Regions from separate parts of the Streptomyces krungchingensis genome, predicted to be linked through region 2. Evidence: riboswitches for the same ligand, from Rfam matches in the RefSeq annotation. Region 2 holds a riboswitch; each other region holds the start of a gene.
What was found. Region 2 has a riboswitch for cyclic di-AMP ahead of ACSYGO_RS27055 (transglycosylase SLT domain-containing protein). Riboswitches for the same ligand answer to the same signal wherever they lie in the genome.
Positions count from the first base shown of each region.

Region 1 (4,811 bases), 2.6 Mb from region 2:
CGGTGTCTGATCGGGGCCGTTCGGATCTGTGGGGGACCGATGATCGAGACCGGCGCGGACGGTCGCACCTGGCTGCTCTCGGGGCCGACGAGCAGCTACGCGCTGCGGCTCACCGACCTCGACGAACTGCTCCACCTGCACTGGGGCCCGCGGATCTCGCTCGCCGACGCCGAGTCGCTGGCAGCGCTGCCCGCGCCGCCGTACCGCCCCTTCGAGTCGCTGCTCGACGGCCGCGAGGAGTACCCGGTCGAGGGCGGGCCCCGCTTCGTGCGCCCCGCCCTCTCCGTGCGGACCGAGGAACGCCGGGGCACCGAGTGGCGGTTCGAGGGGGCCGGTGAGGCAGGTCACGGCCACGGAGGCGACGAGCTGGCGCTGCGCTTCGCGGACTCCGGGCTCCGCATCACGCTGCACTACCGGATGCGCGGCGACGTCGTCGAGCGCTGGGCCGCCCTGGACAACGACGGACCTCCCGTGGAGCTGCTGCGCGCCGACTCGGCGACCTGGACGCTGCCCGAGCGCGACGGCTGGCGGCTGTCCCAGCTGCACGGCCGGTGGGCGGCCGAGTCCCGGCTGGTGCGCTCCCCCCTCACCTACGGGGAGAAGGTCATCGGCAGCCGGCGCGGCCACACCGGGCACCAGCACCTGCCCTGGGTCGCGCTGGACAGCGAGGCCACCGAGGAGAGCGGCGAGGTGTACGGCTGCGCCCTCGGCTGGTCGGGGTCCTGGCGGATCGCCGTGGCCCAGCTGCCCGACGCCCGGGTGCAGATCACCGGCGGTGCCGGGTACGACGACTCCGGGCTGCTGCGCCTGGAGGCGGGGGAGTCGTTCACCACGCCGGTCTTCGCCGGGCTCTGGAGCGACGGCGGTTTCGGCGGGGCGAGCCGGACCTGGCACGCCTACCAGCGGGAGCACGTCGTCCCGGACACCGGCCGGGACCGCCCGGTGCTCTTCAATTCCTGGGAGGCCACCACCTTCGACATCGCCGAGGACCAGCAGATGGCGCTGGCGGAGCGGGCCGCGGAGATGGGTGTCGAGCTGTTCGTGGTCGACGACGGCTGGTTCGGCGCGCGCACCGGCGACCGGGCCGGGCTCGGCGACTGGACGCCCAACCCGGACCGTTTCCCCGCGGGGCTCAAGCCGCTCGCCGACCATGTCCACGCACTCGGCATGGAGTTCGGGATCTGGGTCGAACCGGAGATGGTCAATCCGGACAGCGAGCTCTACCGTGCGCACCCGGACTGGGTCCAGTTCCAATCGGGACGGACCAGGACGGAGTATCGCAATCAACTCGTACTCAATCTGGCGCGCCCGGACGTCCAGGAGTGCCTGTGGGAGCAGCTCGACCGGCTGCTCTCCGGCGCGCCGGTCGACTATGTGAAATGGGACTTCAACCGCTGTTTCACGGACGCGGGCTGGCCCGGCGAGTCCTATCCGCAGAAGCTGTGGGTCGAGCACGTGCGGGCCCTGTACGCCCTCCTCGACCGGCTGCGGACCGCGCACCCCACGGTCGCCTTCGAGTCCTGCTCCGGCGGTGGCGGCAGGATCGACCTCGGCATCATGGCCCGTACCGACCAGGTGTGGACGTCGGACAACACCGACCCGCTCGACCGGCTCGCCATCCAGTACGGCATCAGTCAGATCCATCCCGCGCGGATCATGGCCGCCTGGGTCACCGACAGCCCGAACACCCAGCTCAACGGCCGGGTCAGCTCCCTGCGTCTGCGGTTCGTGAGCGCCATGGCCGGCGTGCTCGGCATCGGTGGGGACCTGTCCGCGTGGAGCGGGGAGGAGCTCGCCGAGGCGCGGGAATGGGTCGGCCTCTACAAGGAGATCCGCCCCGTCGTGCAGCGCGGGGACCTCTACCGTCTGCGCCCTCCGGAGGGCGGCCTGAGCGCCGTGCAGTACGTCCACGGCGACGAGACGGTGGTGCTCGCCTGGCTCCAGGCCCAGCGGTACGGCGAGCCGGCGGCTCCGCTCCGGCTGCGCGGACTCGATCCGACGCAAGCGTATGAATGCCGCGAAACGGGCGAAATTCACCGAGGTGCGGTGCTGCTGCACCACGGACTGCGGACGAGTCTGCGAGGCGACCTCGATGCCGCAGTCATCCGGCTGCGCCGTATATGACTGTTATGCCGGAATCGGGACCTTCGTTCCAACTGGCCCTGGATTGGGGCATCGTGCGGTGGGCCGCGTGAGCAGCGTCATATTCGTGACGATGCGTCGCGGCCTGCTTTTCGCAACGCTCCCGTATCCACGGGCTGGTTGAGCCGGTGAAAAGATCATCTCTTCACGGAGTGTGACGGGCATTTCCGACATGGATCAAGAAAGGCGGTCGCGCGAAAAAATCACCTGCTTGTGGCCGCGCTCTCGTCTCGCTTACGTTCGCCCTCACTCCGGACGGACGCCCAATCCTGCCGCCGGCCGGAATCCGCACACAGACCCGCACACGGCAGGAGCGGGGGACCCAAGGTTCCATGCCTGTTCCGGTCTCCGGAACGGCTCGGGGTACAGCCACGCCGACGCGTGGCCGGGCATCTCCAGCCCGCACCCGACAGCTCACCTCGCAGGCGCCGGAGAGGAACTCGTCATGCCCGCGAAGGGTAAGCACCGCCGTCCCAAGTCCCCCCGCTTCGCCCGCTCGATCGCCGTCGCCGGAACCGGTGGCGCCGCACTCGCGCTGCCCCTGCTGGGCGCCACGGGCGCCCACGCCGCGGCCCCCGCCGCCGCCGTCGCGCAGAAGGCGGAGAAGGCCGTGACCGCCGCTCCCGTCGCGGCGAAGAAGGTCGTCGGGACCAAGACCTACCGCGTCAAGACCGGCGACTATCTCTCGAAGATCGCCGCCGAGCAGAGCGTCCGCGGTGGCTGGAAGAAGCTGTACTCCGACAACCGCTCGGTCATCGGCGGCGACCCGGCGCTGATCCACCCGGGTCTGAAGCTGACGGTCGGCGCGAAGGCCGTGTCCGGTGGCGCCACCCAGTCCTCCGCCCAGGCGCCCGCCCCGGCCGCGAAGGCCGACAGCGCCCCCGCGCCCCAGGCCGCCGCGAAGAGCACCGCCGGCTACACGCTGCCGGTCGCGGGCGGCAGCGTCGGCACCTCCTACAAGGTGGCGGGCAGCATGTGGTCCAGCGGCTACCACACGGGCGTGGACTTCGTGGTCCCGACCGGCACCACCATCAAGTCCATCGCCGCCGGAACCGTCGTCTCCGCCGGCTGGGGCGGCGCCTACGGCAACCAGGTCGTCATCCGGCACGCCGACGGCAAGTACTCCCAGTACGCCCACATGTCGGCCCTGTCCGTGTCGGCGGGACAGACCGTGACCGCCGGCCGGCAGATCGGCCTCTCCGGCGCGACGGGCAACGTCACCGGACCGCACCTGCACTTCGAGATCCGCACCACGCCGAACTACGGCTCGGACGTGGACCCGGTCGCCTACCTGCGCTCGCACGGTGTCGCCGTCGGCTGACACCTCCCGCAGTCCTCGGCGCCCGCCGCTTCCTGCCGCGGACGCAGGGTCCCGCTCCTGACGGCGGGACCCTGCGTCCGCAAGGCAGGACCGCCTCCGAAGGCCGGACCCCCGATCCCCGGGGTCCGGCCTTCGGTGCGTCGACACGTCAATACCGCGTCACCGGTGCCGGATTGCGGCCCTCCGCGTGCGGACTCGGTCAACGCTCCTGATCAGGGCCCTATTCCGGATTGACCAATACTTGACGAGTGTCTTATCTCACCATCCGTCAACCCTTCCTTACGGTCGCGTAGCTCACATCGAAAGGTGAATCATGGTCCGACGTGGCAGACGATTCGAAGAGTGACAACAGATCAGTGATCGGGTCGTACGTGGCGGTGGGGGACAGCTTCACCGAGGGCGTCGGCGACCCCGGTCCGGACGGGGCCTTCGTGGGCTGGGCCGACCGCTTCGCGGTGCTCCTCGCGGACCGGCGCGCCGAGGGCGACTTCAACTACACCAATCTCGCGGTGCGCGGGAAACTGCTCGACCAGATCGTCGCGGACCAGCTCGGGCGCGCCAAGGAACTCGCCCCGGACCTGGTCTCCTTCTGTGCGGGCGGCAACGACATCATCCGGCCCGGCACCGACCCCGACGAGGTCGCGGAGCGCTTCGAGCGCGCGATCGCCGACCTCACCTCCGCCGTCGGCACCGTCATGGTGACCACCGGCTTCGACACGCGCGGCGTGCCCGTGCTCAAGCACCTGCGCGGCAAGATCGCCACGTACAACGGACATGTGCGTGCCATCGCGGACCGCTACGGGTGCCCCGTCCTCGACCTCTGGTCCCTCAAGACGGTTCAGGACCGCCGCGCCTGGGACGGCGACCGGCTGCACCTCTCGCCCGAGGGGCACACCCGGGTGGCGCTCCGCGCCGGTCAGGTCCTCGGCATCGACGTGCCGGCCGACCCGGACCAGCCCTGGCCGCCGCTGCCGCCCCGCGGCACGCTCGAAGTGCGGCGCGACGACATCCACTGGGCGCGCGAGTACCTGGTCCCGTGGATCGGGCGCCGGCTGCGCGGCGAGTCGTCGGGAGACCACGTGGCCGCCAAGGGCGCCCTCTCCCCGGACGACATCAAGATGCGCATAGAGGCGGTCGCCTGAGCCGCGCCGACGCCGGCGGAGTCCGCCGGCGGCGGCTCGACCAGTGAGGTGACAGCACGGGAGTGGCGTGGGGCGGAGCGCGGCACGCGGTGCTGGGATGACCGCGAACCGCCCCCGCGTCCCGAGGGGCGGGGCCCGAAGGAGACCTCCATGCCCGCCCGCCGCGTGTCCACCGCAGTCGCCGTGACCCTCCTCGCCCTCGCCCT
Region 1 covers NZ_JBPUKY010000001.1:8,771,228-8,776,038, forward strand. Annotated here, with positions in the region: gene ACSYGO_RS38040 (alpha-galactosidase) at 40-2,124, shown strand; cyclic di-AMP (ydaO/yuaA leader) riboswitch at 2,432-2,583, shown strand; gene ACSYGO_RS38045 (M23 family metallopeptidase) at 2,588-3,463, shown strand; gene ACSYGO_RS38050 (SGNH/GDSL hydrolase family protein) at 3,820-4,605, shown strand; gene ACSYGO_RS38055 (SIMPL domain-containing protein) at 4,756-4,811, shown strand, end outside.
Region 1: linked by a shared signal. The riboswitch ahead of ACSYGO_RS38045 (M23 family metallopeptidase) and the one ahead of ACSYGO_RS27055 (transglycosylase SLT domain-containing protein) in region 2 are both predicted to bind cyclic di-AMP.

Region 2 (4,811 bases):
CGTCCGGTTCACGGCGGGCCGTTGAGTCGTGCGATCCGTATTCTTCGGATCATGGCCGCTCCGACTGCATATTCACTCATCGCCACTGACCTGGACGGAACGCTGCTGCGCGGCGACGACACCCTCTCCGACCGGTCGCGGGCCGCGCTGGCGAGGGTGGCCGAGGCGGGCGCCCGGCATCTCGTGGTGACGGGCCGTCCCGCACCGAGGGTGCGACCGCTGCTGGACGAACTCGGCGGCGAGGGACTGGCGGTGTGCGGGCAGGGGGCGCAGCTGTACGACGCCGGGGCGGACCGGATGCTGTGGTCGGTGACCCTGGACAGGGAACTGGCGGAGACGGCGCTCGGCAAGATCGAGGCGGAAGTCGGCCTGCTGTACGCGGCGGTGGACCAGGACGGCGTGGACGGGCTGACCCTGATCGAGCCGGGTTACGTGATGCCCCACCCGACGCTCCCCGCGGTACGGGTGCGGCGGCGCGACGACCTGTGGACGGAACCCATCAGCAAGGTGCTGCTGCGCCACCCTTCCCTGACCGACGACGAGTTGGCGTCGGCGGCACGGTCGGTGGTCGGTTCGCTGGCGACGGTCACCATGTCGGGGCCGGGCACCGTCGAACTCCAGCCATGCGGCGTGACCAAGGCGACGGGTCTCGCCCTCGCCGCGGCGCACCTCGGTCTCGCGCCCGCCGAGACCCTCGCCTTCGGCGACATGCCCAATGACATCCCCATGTTCGACTGGGCGGCCCGTGGGATCGCCATGGCCAACGCGCATCCGGAACTGAAGGCGGTGGCCGACGAGGTGACCTTGTCGAACGAGGACGACGGCATCGCGGTCGTTCTGGAACGGCTCTTCGGGCTGTAGACGTCTCGTCGCGGTGCGGACGTCCTGCCGGGGCGCGGACACCTCGACAGCAGAAAGTGGAAGAAGCGGACATAGATGCCGATTCGGGGCGCGAGCGGAGGTCCGCCGCGCGCCCCGAAGAGGCGATGTGCCGCTGTCGTCGGGTCAGTACGGTCCGTTGACGTTGTCGATCGAGCCGTACTTCGCCGCGGCGTAGTTGCAGGCGGCCGTGATGTTCGCGACCGGGTCGTACGGGTCCATCGAGGTGCCGGGGACGTGGTACGCCTTGAAGGTGGGGTCGATCACCTGGAGCAGGCCCTTCGAGGGGATGCCGGCGGCGGCGTTGGAGTCCCAGTTGTTGATGGCGCGGGGGTTGCCGGAGGACTCGCGCATCACGTTGCGGTGGATGCCGTTGTACGTGCCGGGTATGCGCTCCTTGGCCATGATGTCCAGGGAGTGCTTGATCCAGCCGTCCAGGTTGTTGGCGTACTTCTTGCCGGAGGAGGGGGCCGCTGCCGCCGGTGCGGCCTTGGTCAGCGGGGACACCACGCCGGTCGCGAGGTTCTTCGTGCCCACCGTCAGCACCAGTCCCGGGCGCAGGTGGGCGGCGTCGGGGCCGATGACGGCCTTGTTCGCGTCGTACAGGGCCTGCCAGCCGCCGCTCGACGGGTTCTTCTTGGCGACGGTCTGGAGGGTGTCGCCGGCGACCACGGTGTACGTGAGGAGCTGCACCTGGGGGACGGTCGCCCGGACGGTCTGCGTCGCGGTGGCGGCCTGGGCGCCGGTGGCGCTCAGGAGGGGGAGTGCGAGGGCGACTCCGCCCACACCGGCGGCGAGCACGCCACGGGTGATGAGGGGGCTGGTCCTGAAGCGGCGGTTCATGAGTCGTCCGGACATGGCGGTTTCCTCTCCTGTGCCTGCGAGGTGAGCTGTCGGGTTCGGGCGGGGAGGTGCCCGGCCGCGCTCTCTGTGCGGCTTGACCCCTAGTCGTTCCGGTTTGTCCCGGATCGACGGCTTGTCTGGGTCCCCCGCTCCTGCCGTGTGTGCGTGGGTGGGTGGGTCCGGGCGGCGGCAGGATTCGGCGATCCGCCCGGGATCGACGTGAACGTATGCGAGAGCACATGTCGGGAACAAGGTCTGAATTTCGGACGAAGATCGCTTTCTCCTGATTAGGGCAGCGTCAATACGTCCGATTCAACCGGAATTGGATCCTCAACTTGCCTTTAGTAAAGGGATCCTGTGAAGACGGCGTAAATTCCCGGACAAGGGTGCACGTGACCCAACTCACGAGACCAAGGCCAACTAAAGCGGCAAGACCGGCAACTCGGACATCACGCCCTGGTGAGCTATGTGTACGAGGTGGGCAATTCGGACATCGGAAGGCGATGGCCGGGAGGCCGCGATTCGGGCAACTCGGACAGGGTGCAGGGGGTTCCGCGGGGCCGGGCGGCCGTGCTTCCGGCCGCCCGGCGGGCAGAGTCGGGCGGGTGGCGGGCCTAGCCCGCCGTGCGCGGGATCCGCTTCTCCCACGTCCGGTGGAAGACCACCTCGTCGCCGTCCGTGCAGATGACCTCGTCAGAGGCGATGAACTCCCCATAGGAACAGGCGAGTTCCGATCGCGTCGTCACACGGGCGTCCCAGGCGAGGTCGGGGCGGTGGAAGCGGACCGACCAGGCCGAGTGGGCTCGCGCCGACAAGGGGCCGGACTCGTCGATCGTGTACGACTCCCTGACGTCTTCGGTGACTTCGAGACCGTCCGGGTGGATACGGGTGCATTCGTGACGGGGGTCGGTCTCCAGGCGCCACTCGCCCTTGGCGACGTCGCGCACGAGGAGCCGTTCGGGGTGCGGCTCGTCCAGCGTCGCGGGGGAGACCGCCCCGAGGGGCGCGGACTGCTCCGGCTCTTCGAAGGCGATCGTCGGGTCCGACTCCCGCTCCCTCACCGGGAGTTCGAGGACGCCGGCCGCCGGGTCCAGGGTGAAGCCGGTCATCCGTCCGGGCTGCGGCCAGACCCACGGCCAGTACGCGGACGAGACGGCGAGCCGGACGTGATGCCCGGGCGGGAACGCGTGGCCGATGGCGTCCAGCTCGACGAGCACGTCCTCCGTCGCGCCCGGCGCCCACGCCGTGGCGCGGTCGCTGCCGTGGCGCGCCGACAGGTTCAGCACGCCCCGGGTGACGAGCGTCGAGGCGCCGTCGGGAGCCACGTCGCACAGCCGGGCGATCACCTGGCCGCGGGGGGAGTGTGACGTGAGCCGCAGCCGGACCGCCGGGCGGCCCAGGACCCAGGTCTCCTCTGTGACCTCGAACTCGAAGCAGACCGACCGGGCGTCCTCCTCCCGCTGGTCCGGAGGCAGGTCGGCGTCGTGGCCACGCGGGACGGCGCGGCCCGCGTCCACCCCCGTGTGCTGCGGTGAGCGCACCGTCACCGGGTCGCCCTGGAGCGCGTAGGTGACCCAGGTCACGGAGGGTGACGGCCAGACGTGATCACCCACCCAGCGGCCGGTGATCACCGGGTACGTCGTCGCCGGAGGGCGCGCGTCCATGACGTACGAGCGCAGGAGCGGCTCCGCCATGATGTCGCCGGGGCCGGGGCCGGGGCCGGGGCCGGGGCCGGGGCCGGGCGTCGCCGGGGTGCGCAGCCAGTGGTCCCACCAGCGCAGGGTCTCCTGGAGGAAGCCGATCGCAGGGCCGGGCGGCCGGTCCCGGTCGGGGTACTGGTGCGACCACGGGCCGATCACTCCGCGTACGCGATCGGGTGGCAGGTGCTCGACAAGACGCAGCACCGTGTCGCGGTACGGGTCGTGCCAGCCGCCGACCGCGAGGACCGCCGCCCGGATCGCTCCGTAGTCCTCGCGGACACTCCCGTGGCGCCAGTACGCGTCCCGGGTCTGGTGCTCCAGCCAGGTGTGGACCGGTGGCTCCACCGCCTGGAGCCGCTTCACCCACATGTCCCGCCACATCACCTCGCCCACGTGCGCCGGGTCCGGGGGAAGGGCGGCGGAGGCGAGCGTCGCGGCCGACCGGGCGTGCAGGCCGGCGGCCCGTACGGAACCTCCTGCGTAGTGGACGTCGTTGTCGTAGCGGTCGTCCGTCGAGCAGACCGCGACGACCGCCTTGAGCGGCTCGGGTGCGAGGGCCGCGATCCGCAGGGAGTCGAAGCCGCCCCAGGAGATGCCGAACATGCCGACGCTTCCGGTGCACCAGGGCTGGGCGGCCAGCCAGTTGACCACCTCCACGCCGTCGTCCAGCTCCGCCTGCGCGTGCGCGTCCGCGGGCACGCCCTCCGAATTGCCGTGCCCGCGGATGTCCACGCGGACGGAGGCGTAGCCGTGGCCCGCGTACCAGGGGTGGCGCTGCCGGTCGCGCGGCGCGGTCCGGTCCGTGAGGCGGTGCGGAAGGTATTCGAGGAGAGCGGGTACGCGTTCCTCGGTCAGCGGGCGCCAGACGCGCGCGTACAGACGGGTGCCGTCCGGGAGAGGGATCCAGAGGTCCTCGTGGGCGGTCTCGTACGGGAAGGACGTACGGATGTGCATGATCACCGCGCTCCCGGGCCCGGCGGAGCCGTGGGACTCGGACGGTTCGGCACGGTCGTGGGGCGCGGCCTGTCGGAGCGGCCCGGCGGGCCCTTGCGGTGCGTGGGGAGCGCGGGGTGCGTGGGAGTTACCTCGGTGGGCGGCGCCGTGCGCGGCGTCCATCGAGGGAATGTGTTCCGCCGTGTGCGTGCGTCCGGCCAGGTGATGCCGATCGGTCGGCGACGAGGGCCGGCCGCCGGGCTCGGCTCCGCGCAGGTTCGGGACACGGTCACCCACTTCCGGTTACATCGGAACGTATCGCCACATGTCGTCGGGTATCGGCTGGTCGTGAACATACCGTTGGTGATCGGATACCGCCCGGGCATGGAGGTACCTCCTGCCGGAGCCAAGTCGGCCGGGGGACGGTGGGCGCTCGTGGTGATCGAAACGTGACCG
Region 2 covers NZ_JBPUKY010000001.1:6,143,797-6,148,607, forward strand. Annotated here, with positions in the region: gene ACSYGO_RS27050 (HAD family hydrolase) at 52-861, shown strand; gene ACSYGO_RS27055 (transglycosylase SLT domain-containing protein) at 1,006-1,737, opposite strand; cyclic di-AMP (ydaO/yuaA leader) riboswitch at 1,760-1,872, opposite strand; gene ACSYGO_RS27060 (CocE/NonD family hydrolase) at 2,337-4,376, opposite strand.

Region 3 (4,811 bases), 1.5 Mb from region 2:
CGCCCACCAGCTGGAGCTCGCCCTCTGGCTGGAGGCCGACCGCATGGGCTCGCTGCTCGCCGCGCTCGACGACGAGTCGATGGAGAACCAGCGCGACGTCGTGAAGAACGAGCGTCGTCAGCGCTACGACAACGTCCCGTACGGCACCGCGTTCGAGAAGCTGACCGCGCTGGCCTACCCCGAGGGCCACCCGTACCACCACACCCCCATCGGGTCGATGGCGGACCTGGACGCCGCCACCCTGGAGGACGCGCGCGCGTTCTTCCGCACGTACTACGCGCCCAACAACGCGGTCCTGTCGGTCGTCGGTGACATCGATCCGCAGCAGACGCTCGCCTGGATCGAGAAGTACTTCGGTTCGATCCCCGGACATGACGGCAAGCCCGCGCCGCGCGACGGCTCGCTGCCCGACGTCATCGGCGAGCAGCTGCGCGAGGTCGTCGAGGAAGAGGTCCCGGCGCGCGCCCTGATGGCCGCCTACCGGCTCCCGGAGGACGGCACGCGCGCGTGCGACGCGGCCGACCTCGCCCTCACCGTCCTCGGCGGCGGCGAGTCGTCCCGTCTCTACAACCGGCTGGTCCGCCGCGACCGCACCGCCGTCGCGGCCGGGTTCGGCCTGCTCAGGCTCGCCGGAGCGCCCTCCCTGGGGTGGCTCGACGTGAAGACGTCCGGCGACGTCGAGGTCCCGGTCATCGAGGCCGCCGTCGACGCGGAGCTCGCCCGGTTCGCCGAGGAGGGCCCCACCGCCGAGGAGATGGAGCGGGCGCAGGCCCAGCTGGAGCGCGAGTGGCTGGACCGGCTGGGCACGGTCGCGGGCCGCGCCGACGAACTCTGCCGGTTCGCCGTCCTGTTCGGCGACCCGCAGCTCGCCCTGACCGCCGTGCAGCGCGTCCTCGCCGTCACCGCCGAGGAGGTCCAGGAGGTCGCCAAGGCCCGGCTGCGCCCCGACAACCGCGCGGTGCTCGTCTACGAGCCGATCGCCGAGGCCGCTCAGGCCGCCGAAACCACCGACGAGGACGAGGAGTCGGCGAAGTGACCGAGCTCGCGAGCATGGATTTCCACCCGCAGCCCCAGGCGGGCGAGGCCAAGCCCTGGGCGTTCCCGGCCCCCGAGCGCGGCACGCTGGACAACGGCCTGACGGTGCTGCGCTGCCACCGCCCCGGCCAGCAGGTCGTCGCCGTCGAGGTGCTGCTCGCGGCGCCCCTGGAGGCCGAGCCGGCCGGTCTGGACGGCGTCGCCACCATCATGGCGCGGGCCTTCTCGGAGGGCACGGACAAGCACTCCGCCGAGGAGTTCGCCGCGGAGCTGGAGCGCTGCGGCGCGACGCTCGACGCGCACGCGGACCACCCCGGTGTGCGTCTGTCGCTCGAAGTCCCCGTCTCCCGCCTGCCCAAGGCGCTCGGTCTGCTGGCCGACGCCCTGCGGGCACCGGCGTTCGAGGACAGCGAGGTCGAGCGGCTGGTGCGCAACCGGCTGGACGAGATCCCGCACGAGTCGGCCAATCCGGCCCGCCGCGCCGCCAAGGAGCTCTCCAAGGAGCTGTTCCCGTCGACCTCGCGCATGTCGCGCCCGCGGCAGGGCACCGAGGAGACCGTCGGGAACATCGACTCGGCGGCCGTGCGCGCCTTCTACGAGAAGCACGTGCGTCCCGCGACCGGGACCGCGGTCATCGTCGGTGACCTCACCGGCGTCGACGTCGACGAACTGCTCGGCGACACGCTCGGCTCCTGGACCGGCTCGTCCGCCGAGCCGCGCCCGGTGCCGCCGGTGAGCGCCGACGACACGGGCCGCGTGATCATCGTCGACCGGCCCGGCGCCGTCCAGACGCAGCTGCTCATCGGACGTGTGGGGGCCGACCGGCACGACCGTGTGTGGCCCGCCCAGGTGCTCGGCACCTACTGCCTCGGCGGCACCCTCACCTCGCGTCTGGACCGGGTCCTGCGCGAGGAGAAGGGATACACCTACGGCGTACGGGCGTTCGGCCAGGTCCTGCGGGCCGCGCCGTCGTCCTCCGCGGGCACCACGGGCGTGGCGATGCTGGCCATCAGCGGCTCCGTGGACACCCCGAACACGGGTCCGGCGCTCGACGACCTGTGGAAGGTGCTGCGCACCCTTGCCGCGGAGGGTCTGACCGACGCGGAGCGGGACGTCGCCGTGCAGAACCTGGTCGGTGTCGCGCCCCTGAAGTTCGAGACCGCGGCGGCCGTGGCGAGCACGCTCGCGGACCAGGTCGAGCAGTTCCTGCCCGACGACTACCAGGCGACGCTGTACCAGCAGCTGGCCGCGACGGGCACCGTGGAGGCCACCGCGGCCGTCGTGAACGCCTTCCCGGTCGACCGGCTGGTGACGGTCCTGGTGGGCGACGCCGAGCAGATCAAGGAGCCCGTCGAGGCCCTCGGAATCGGTGAAGTGACCGTCGTGACGGCCGAGTAGAGCGGCGTGGCATCTCGGAGGCCCAGGTGACGCATGCGTCACCTGGGCCTCGCTTTGTCCGGACTTCCTCCTCAATTTGTCCGTATTGGTAGAGAGGTTGCCCGTCTGCCCTGTGGCATGCACTACAAAAACCGTGATCCGTTTGTTGTTTGAAAGACGCCCCGTCTAGCGTCGATCCGGCTGTCCGCCAAGCAGTGCGCCGCGCCCGCGGCACCGGACAGTCATCGCCGAGTCCCCGAACGGCGCGAGCCAGGGGAGCCGGGGACCCATACGCAGTCCCTGGGGTGAATCGGACGCCCTCCCGGAGGGGGTCCGTAGGAGACCTTCCTGCTCCGAACCCGTCAGCTAACCCGGTAGGCGAGAAGGAAGGAAAGGACCAGCCCCTACATGGCGTTCACCTGTGGCACCGGGAAGCATCGTCGTCCGAGCCGCGTGAAGCGCACCACCACGAACGCCGTCGGCGTCGCGGCGCTCACCACCACCGGCGTCGTCGGGGCGCTGGCCGCACCCGCGCTCGCCGCGGAGCCCTCCGTCGAGCAGACCGGACTGACCCCGGTCGTCACCCTCGGCGACTCGGTCGCCGAGCAGATCGACGAGCAGGCCGTGGCGCAGCAGCGCGCCGCCGACGAGGCCGCGGCGCTGAAGAAGGCCGAGGAGGCCGCCCGCAAGCGGGCCGCCGAGGAGGCCAAGAAGAAGCGTGAGGCCAAGGAGCGCGCCGCCCGTGAGGCCGAGCGCAAGCGCCTCAACTCCTTCGTCCTGCCGATCACCGGCTCGTACGTCTCCACGGGCTACAAGACCGGTGGCAGCCTCTGGTCCTCCGGCAGCCACACCGGCGTCGACTTCCACGCGGCGTCCGGCACCCCGGTCCACGCCGTCGGCTCGGGCACGGTCGTCACGGCCGGCTGGGGTGGCGCCTACGGCAACCAGGTCGTGATCAAGATGCACGACGGCACGTACACCATGTACGGCCACCTGTCGTCCATCGGCGTCTCCGTCGGCCAGGCGGTCACCCCGGGGCAGCAGATCGCCCTCTCCGGGTCGACCGGGAACACCACCGGACCGCACCTCCACTTCGAGGCCCGTACGACCGCGGAGTACGGATCGGACATGGACCCCGTCGGCTACCTCCGCGCGCGCGGTGTGAGCGTCTGACGCACCTTCGCACGCGGGGCGCGGACGCCCGACGCGCCGCCACGCGCGGCGTGAACCACCGACGTCCGCTCCGCGACTTCTTCACAACTTCGGATGCCCCGGCTCGCCGAGCCGGGGCATCGTCGTTTCGGCCGGGCACCTGTCCAAAAAATATCCATGGATTCCGGCCTCCCGTCGGAAATTCCGGCTGCCTGCAATAGAGTCACTGAACAGGCGTCAATCGATGGCGTTTCGCGGGCATTAAAGCGGAGGTCCGGTCATGCGTATTCCGGCGCACTCGGTATGCACGGCGATCCGTGACGACATCGTCGCGGGTGTCTACGAGCGCGGCAGCCGGCTCACCGAGGAACTGCTCGCCCGCCGCTACGGCGTCTCGCGCGTCCCCGTGCGCGAAGCGCTGCGCACCCTGGAGGCCGAGGGCTTCGTCGTCACCCGGCGGCACGCGGGCGCGTGCGTCGCCGAGCCGACCGAGCAGGAGGCGTCGGACCTGCTGGAGATGCGGATGCTGCTGGAGCCGCTGGGTGCCGCGCGGGCCGCCCAGCGTCGCACCGAGGCCCACCTGAAGGTGCTCCGGGGCCTGGTCAGGCTCGGCCAGGAGCGCGCCAGGAGGGGGCACAGCGAGGATCTGCGCTCCTTGGGCGGCTGGTTCCACGAGACCCTCGCGCAGGCCTCCGGCAGTCCGGCGCTGACCTCCGCGCTCGCCCAGCTACGGCACAAGATCGCCTGGATGTACACCGTGGAGGTGTCGGCCGGCCCGGCGGAGTCCTGGGCGGAGCACGGCGGGATCGTGGACGCCGTCGCGCGGGGCGACAGCGAGCGGGCGCGGTCGATCACGGCTCTGCACGCGGAGCGCGCGACGTCCTCGCATCGGCTCCGTTTTCCCGGCGGCAAGGACCGGGCGGAACGTGTGAGGACTTCGCAACATCCCGTAAACATGACGAGCGCGCGGCATTAACACGCGCGCCGTATACAAAGAGGAGTAATTCGCGGGGGATTATTTCTGCTGCCCGGAAACGGGAAAAGCAAAGGGCTCGTCCGAGATTCTCGGACGAGCCCTTCGGCGGATGTGCGGGACGGCGTTCTTTCGCCTTTCGGGGCGAAGGCCGCCGTCACCGGCAATGCGCTCAGACGGTCTCCGGGAGCTCCTCGAGCCCCTCGGCGACGAGCTTGGCAAGGCGGTCGAGGGCGGTGTCCGCACCCTCGGCGTCGGAGGCGAGGACGATCTC
Region 3 covers NZ_JBPUKY010000001.1:7,692,428-7,697,238, forward strand. Annotated here, with positions in the region: gene ACSYGO_RS33680 (M16 family metallopeptidase) at 1-1,036, shown strand, start outside; gene ACSYGO_RS33685 (M16 family metallopeptidase) at 1,033-2,433, shown strand; cyclic di-AMP (ydaO/yuaA leader) riboswitch at 2,649-2,807, shown strand; gene ACSYGO_RS33690 (M23 family metallopeptidase) at 2,821-3,585, shown strand; gene ACSYGO_RS33695 (GntR family transcriptional regulator) at 3,845-4,540, shown strand; gene ACSYGO_RS33700 (HPr family phosphocarrier protein) at 4,710-4,811, opposite strand, start outside.
Region 3: linked by a shared signal. The riboswitch ahead of ACSYGO_RS33690 (M23 family metallopeptidase) and the one ahead of ACSYGO_RS27055 (transglycosylase SLT domain-containing protein) in region 2 are both predicted to bind cyclic di-AMP.

Region 4 (4,811 bases), 1.4 Mb from region 2:
CTGGATGTCCACGTTGGAGTCGGCGTGCGAGCCGCCGTTCAGGATGTTCATCATCGGAACGGGCAGCAGGTGCGCGTTCGGGCCGCCCAGGTAGCGGAAGAGGGGGAGGTCGGACGCCTCGGAGGCGGCGTGCGCGACGGCGAGGGAGACGCCGAGGATGGCGTTGGCGCCGAGCGAGCCCTTGTTGTCGGTGGCGTCCAGGTCGAACATCGCCTGGTCGATCAGGCGCTGCTCGGTGGCGTCGTAGCCGACGAGCTCCGGGCCGATCTGCTCGATGACGGCGAGGACGGCCTTCTCGACACCCTTGCCCTGGTAGCGGTTGGGGTCACCGTCGCGGAGCTCGATGGCCTCGAAGGCACCGGTGGAGGCGCCGGACGGGACGGCGGCACGACCGGTGCTGCCGTCGTCGAGGCCGACCTCGACCTCGACCGTGGGGTTGCCTCGGGAGTCCAGGATTTCCCGGGCTACGACGACGTCGATGGACGGCACGATCATCTCCTTCTGGGATGTGACGCGGGTACGCCGGACACCGGGCCCGGCACGGCGCGGAGCCTGGGACGGCTTCGCGACATGAGCCTAACCGCCTCGGGGGGATCGGCCAGCCTGACGACCACCCCTTGAGCAGAACCGAGCGTAAATTGTTTCCGAACGGAACAAAAACCTGCCCCGTACATGAATACCGCCCCGCACGAAAAGCCCCGCCCCGGCGCGTGCGGGGGAACACGTGCCGGGGCGGGGAGCCCGTGGGGACGGGGGGACCCTCACGAGGCCTCCGCTACGGAGACCCCTTCCAGGGGAGGGCCATGGACCGGCCGAGGCCTTTCGGGGCCGGTGCCGGACCGCGGCCGGCGGTGCGGGGCCGGACCGGACGGCGTGGACGCCGGTCCGGACCGCGCACGGCCGGTGGGGGCGCGGCCGCAGGTGGGGGCTGCGGACGCGGACGGACGCACGCAGGCCCGTGGGGGGAGAGGCCGCCGCGCGAGGGCCGATCAGCCGAGGTGCAGCTGCTGGCCCGGGAAGATGAAGTCGGCGTCGTCGACGATGTCCTTGTTCAGCTTGAACAGCTGCTGCCAGCCACCCTTGACGTGCTTCTTCTCGGCGATGGAGCTGAGGGTGTCGCCCTTGACGACCTTGTACTCGCCGTCACCCTTCTTGACCTTCTCGCCGGTCGGGGTGGTGACGGTCTTCTCGGCGGCCGGGCGCTCGGCGGAACGCGAGGCGGGCTGCTCCGTCGTACGGGTGGTGGTGCTCGGGGTGCTCGACGCGGAGTCGGCGGTGCCGCCGTTGTACGGGGTGCTCGACAGGCCCGTGCCGCAGTTCGGCCAGGCACCCTTGCCCTGCGCGGCGAGGACCTTCTCGCCGATGGCTATCTGCTGGGCCTTGGAGGCCTTGTCGGCGGTGGAGGCGTAGGCGGTGCCGCCGTACGCGGCCCAGGTGGAGGCGGCGAACTGCAGCCCGCCGTAGTAGCCGTTGCCGGTGTTGATGGCCCAGTTGCCGCCGGCCTCGCACTGGGCGACGGCGTCCCACTCGGACGCGGTGGCGGCGGAGGCGTTGCCGGCGGCCATCAGCGGGGCGGCGATGGCGACACCGGTGACACCGGCGAGGGTGGCGACACGTGCGGCCTTGGACGGACGACGGTGCTTGCCCTTGTCGGAAAACAGCATGGAGGATCCCCTCACCGACGCCTGCGAGGTGAGCTGTCGGGTTCGGGCGGGTGAGTGCCCGGCCGTGCGCTCGGCGCTCGGCTCCACCCCTAGCCGCTCCCGGTTCAACTACCGGTCGCGGCACTTACCTTGGGTCCCCCGCTCCTGCCCACGGCGCTTGACGCGTCGACTGTTCCCGTACGGCCGTCGGCAGGATTCGGCGTTGCGACCGTCGGGGCCCGCTGTGGCGAGCGATCACGACCGTAGGCATGCGGCCGACGGAATTCCAAAGACGATCAGGGCCTCTGAGACTCATCTCTCACTCGCACCAAACCGGACATTCCGCGGCGAACCATGACGCGAACTCCCGCTACTTTTCGCCCGATTCGGCATCAACTGCAAGGCTCTGACCGGGGAGGATGAGGTCGGGGTCGGCGCCCACGGTCTTCTTGTTCGCGTCGTACAGCCCGGACCATCCGCCCGGCAGGTCGAGGGTGTCGGCGATCGTCGAGAGGCTGTCGCCGTCGCGCACGGTGTAGGAGCCGTCGGCCGTTTCGCGCGAGGGACCCGAGTCGCGGGAGGCGTGCCGTCCCGGAGCGGCGTCCTTGCGGGCGTCGCCCGCGTCCTCCGTCGCGTCCTCGTCGGCGCTGTCGCCGCGGTGGCGGCCGGCTCCGGCCGTGCCTCCCTCGGACGCCTCCGAAGACTCGTCGTTCCGGCCCGACTTGTCCGATTCATCGCTCTTCGGCGTCGCCCGGTCCGAGCGGTCCGAGTCCTGGGAGCCCTGGGAGTCCTCGTCGGACGAGGTGTCGGACTTGGTGGAGTTCCCGCCCTCGCGCGAGGTGTCGGTCAGGGACGACGAACCGGACGAGAAGGAGGAGTCGGAAGAATCAGATGAAGAGGACGAACCGGACGAGTCCGAAGAACCGCCCTCGTCCGAGGAGCCGTTGCCCAGGCCCGTGTCGACCTCGACGTCACCGGAGTGCTTGCTGAGCCCGGAGAGCGGCCCGCAGGTCGGCCAGGCGGCGAGCCCCTCGCCGTCGAGGACCTTCTCGGCGATGGCTATCTGCTGCGAGCGGCTGGCCTGGTCGGCGCTCGGGGCGTAGGCGAGACCGCCGTACCTCTCCCAGTTGTCCTGGGTCAACTGGAGGCCGCCGTAGTAGCCGTTGCCGTTGTCGGCGCTCCAGGCGCCGCCGCTCTCGCACTCCGCGACCCGGTCCCACGTGGTGCCGTCGGCGGCGCTCGCGCTGGTGGCACCGAGCAACGGGATCGCGATGGCCGATCCGGTCACTCCTGCGGCGACGATGAGGGCCGGGGCCTGACGGGGGCGACGGTGACGGCCGTTCCCGGAGAGCATGCGGAAGCCTTTCGCGTGACAGCAGGTGACTACAGCGGCTACAGCGACAGATGGGCCGCGTTGCTGGGTGAACGTATCCGTACTCGAACGCTTGTCACAAGTCGATGCAGCGCAGATCACGTGAAGATCACAGATATGACGGACCGTCACCCACCGCCCACCAGGACGCCGTTCCGCGGCATGCCTACCTGATCGGCGTGAACTCCACCGGAAGGGTGCGCAATCCACGCATAATGAGCCCGCCACGCCAACGCAAATCGGCAGGATCCACCGCGAGTTGCAGATCGGGCAGGCGGGTGAGGAGCGTGGCGAGCGCGGTCTGCCCCTCCAGACGGGCGAGCGGCGCGCCGAGACAGTAGTGCAGGCCGTGGCCGTACCCGAGGTGTTGGTTGTCACGCCGGGACAGGTCGAGCGTGTCCGGCTGTTCGAACCGTGCGGGGTCACGGTCCGCAGCCGCCAGGACGACGAGGACGGGGTCGCCGGGCGCGATGTCCTGTCCGCCGATCCGCACGGACTCCGTGGCGAACCGCCAGGTGGCGAGTTCGACCGGCCCGTCGTAGCGCAGGAGTTCCTCGACCCCGGTCTCCAGCAGCCCCTTCTCCCCCGCGGCGAGGGAGGTCTGGAGGCGGGCCCGCTGCCCGGGGTGGGTGAGGAGGGCGTAGGTGCCGTTGCCGATGAGGTTGACCGTCGTCTCGAATCCCGCGAAGAGCAGGATGAACGCCATCGCGGCGGCCTCGTTCTCGGTGAGGTGCTCGCCGTGGTCGGAGGCACGGATGAGTCCGGAGATGAGGTCCTCGCCGGGTGCGGGGTGCTCGGGCAGCGCCTCCCGCTTGCGGTGGATGAGTTCGGCCAGATAGCCGCGCATCTTCTTGACGGACCGCGCCACCCCGCCCCTCGGCCCCCCGCCGTGCCGGATCATCATGCCCGCCCAGTCCCGGAAGTCGTCCTGGTCCTCGCGGGGGACGCCGAGCAGGTCGCAGATGGCGTAGATGGGCAGCGGGAACGCGAAGTCGTGGATGAGGTCCGCGGAGCCCTCGCCCGCGAACCGGTCGATCAGCCGGTCGGTCAGTTCCTGCACACGCGGCGCGAACTCGGCCACCCTGCGCGGGGTGAACGCCTTGCTGACCAGCCGCCGCAGCCGGGTGTGGTCCGGCGGGTCGATGTTCAGCAGATGGGTCATCAGCTCGGCCTTGCGCTCGCCCGGGATGCCCGTCTTCCCCTTGGCGTGGGCGGGTTCGTCGTGATGGGCGGGGTTCTTGGACAGCCGCTGGTCGGCGAGCGCCTGGCGGGCGTCCGCGTACCGGGTGACGAGCCAGGCCTCCACCCCGCTGGGCAGCCGGGTCCGGTGCACCGGGGCGTGCTCTCGGAGCCAGGCGTACGCCGGGTAGGGGTCGGTCGCGAACTCCCAGGTGAAGAGTTCGGGGGCGGGGCTGGCGGAGGCGTGGGGCTCGGTCACTCCCCGACGGTATCCGCAGCGCCCGGGGGTGCCGGGACCGACCGGCGGCCGGGGCGGACGGACGGTCCCGGCACGGCGCGCACCGGCCGCGTGCGGGCTCCCTCGGCGGCGGGCGGCTCGCGACGGCCCCGGACCGGACCGTGCGGCGCTGCGGCGCACGGTCGGGGGCTGTCGCTGCGGCACACGGTCGGGGGCTGTCGCTGCGGCACACGGTCCGGGGCTGCTGCTGCGGTACACGGTCCGGGGCTGCCGCCACGGCGCACGGTCCGGGGCTGTCGCTGCGGCGCGCGGTCGGGGGTGGCCGGCCGGGGCCCGCGTGCATGGGGCCCGGGTGCCGCGCGTGCCGGACGGGGAGCCG
Region 4 covers NZ_JBPUKY010000001.1:4,756,286-4,761,096, forward strand. Annotated here, with positions in the region: gene eno (phosphopyruvate hydratase) at 1-495, opposite strand, end outside; gene ACSYGO_RS20925 (transglycosylase family protein) at 990-1,664, opposite strand; cyclic di-AMP (ydaO/yuaA leader) riboswitch at 1,668-1,830, opposite strand; gene ACSYGO_RS20930 (transglycosylase family protein) at 2,014-2,997, opposite strand; gene ACSYGO_RS20935 (cytochrome P450 family protein) at 3,182-4,453, opposite strand.
Region 4: linked by a shared signal. The riboswitch ahead of ACSYGO_RS20925 (transglycosylase family protein) and the one ahead of ACSYGO_RS27055 (transglycosylase SLT domain-containing protein) in region 2 are both predicted to bind cyclic di-AMP.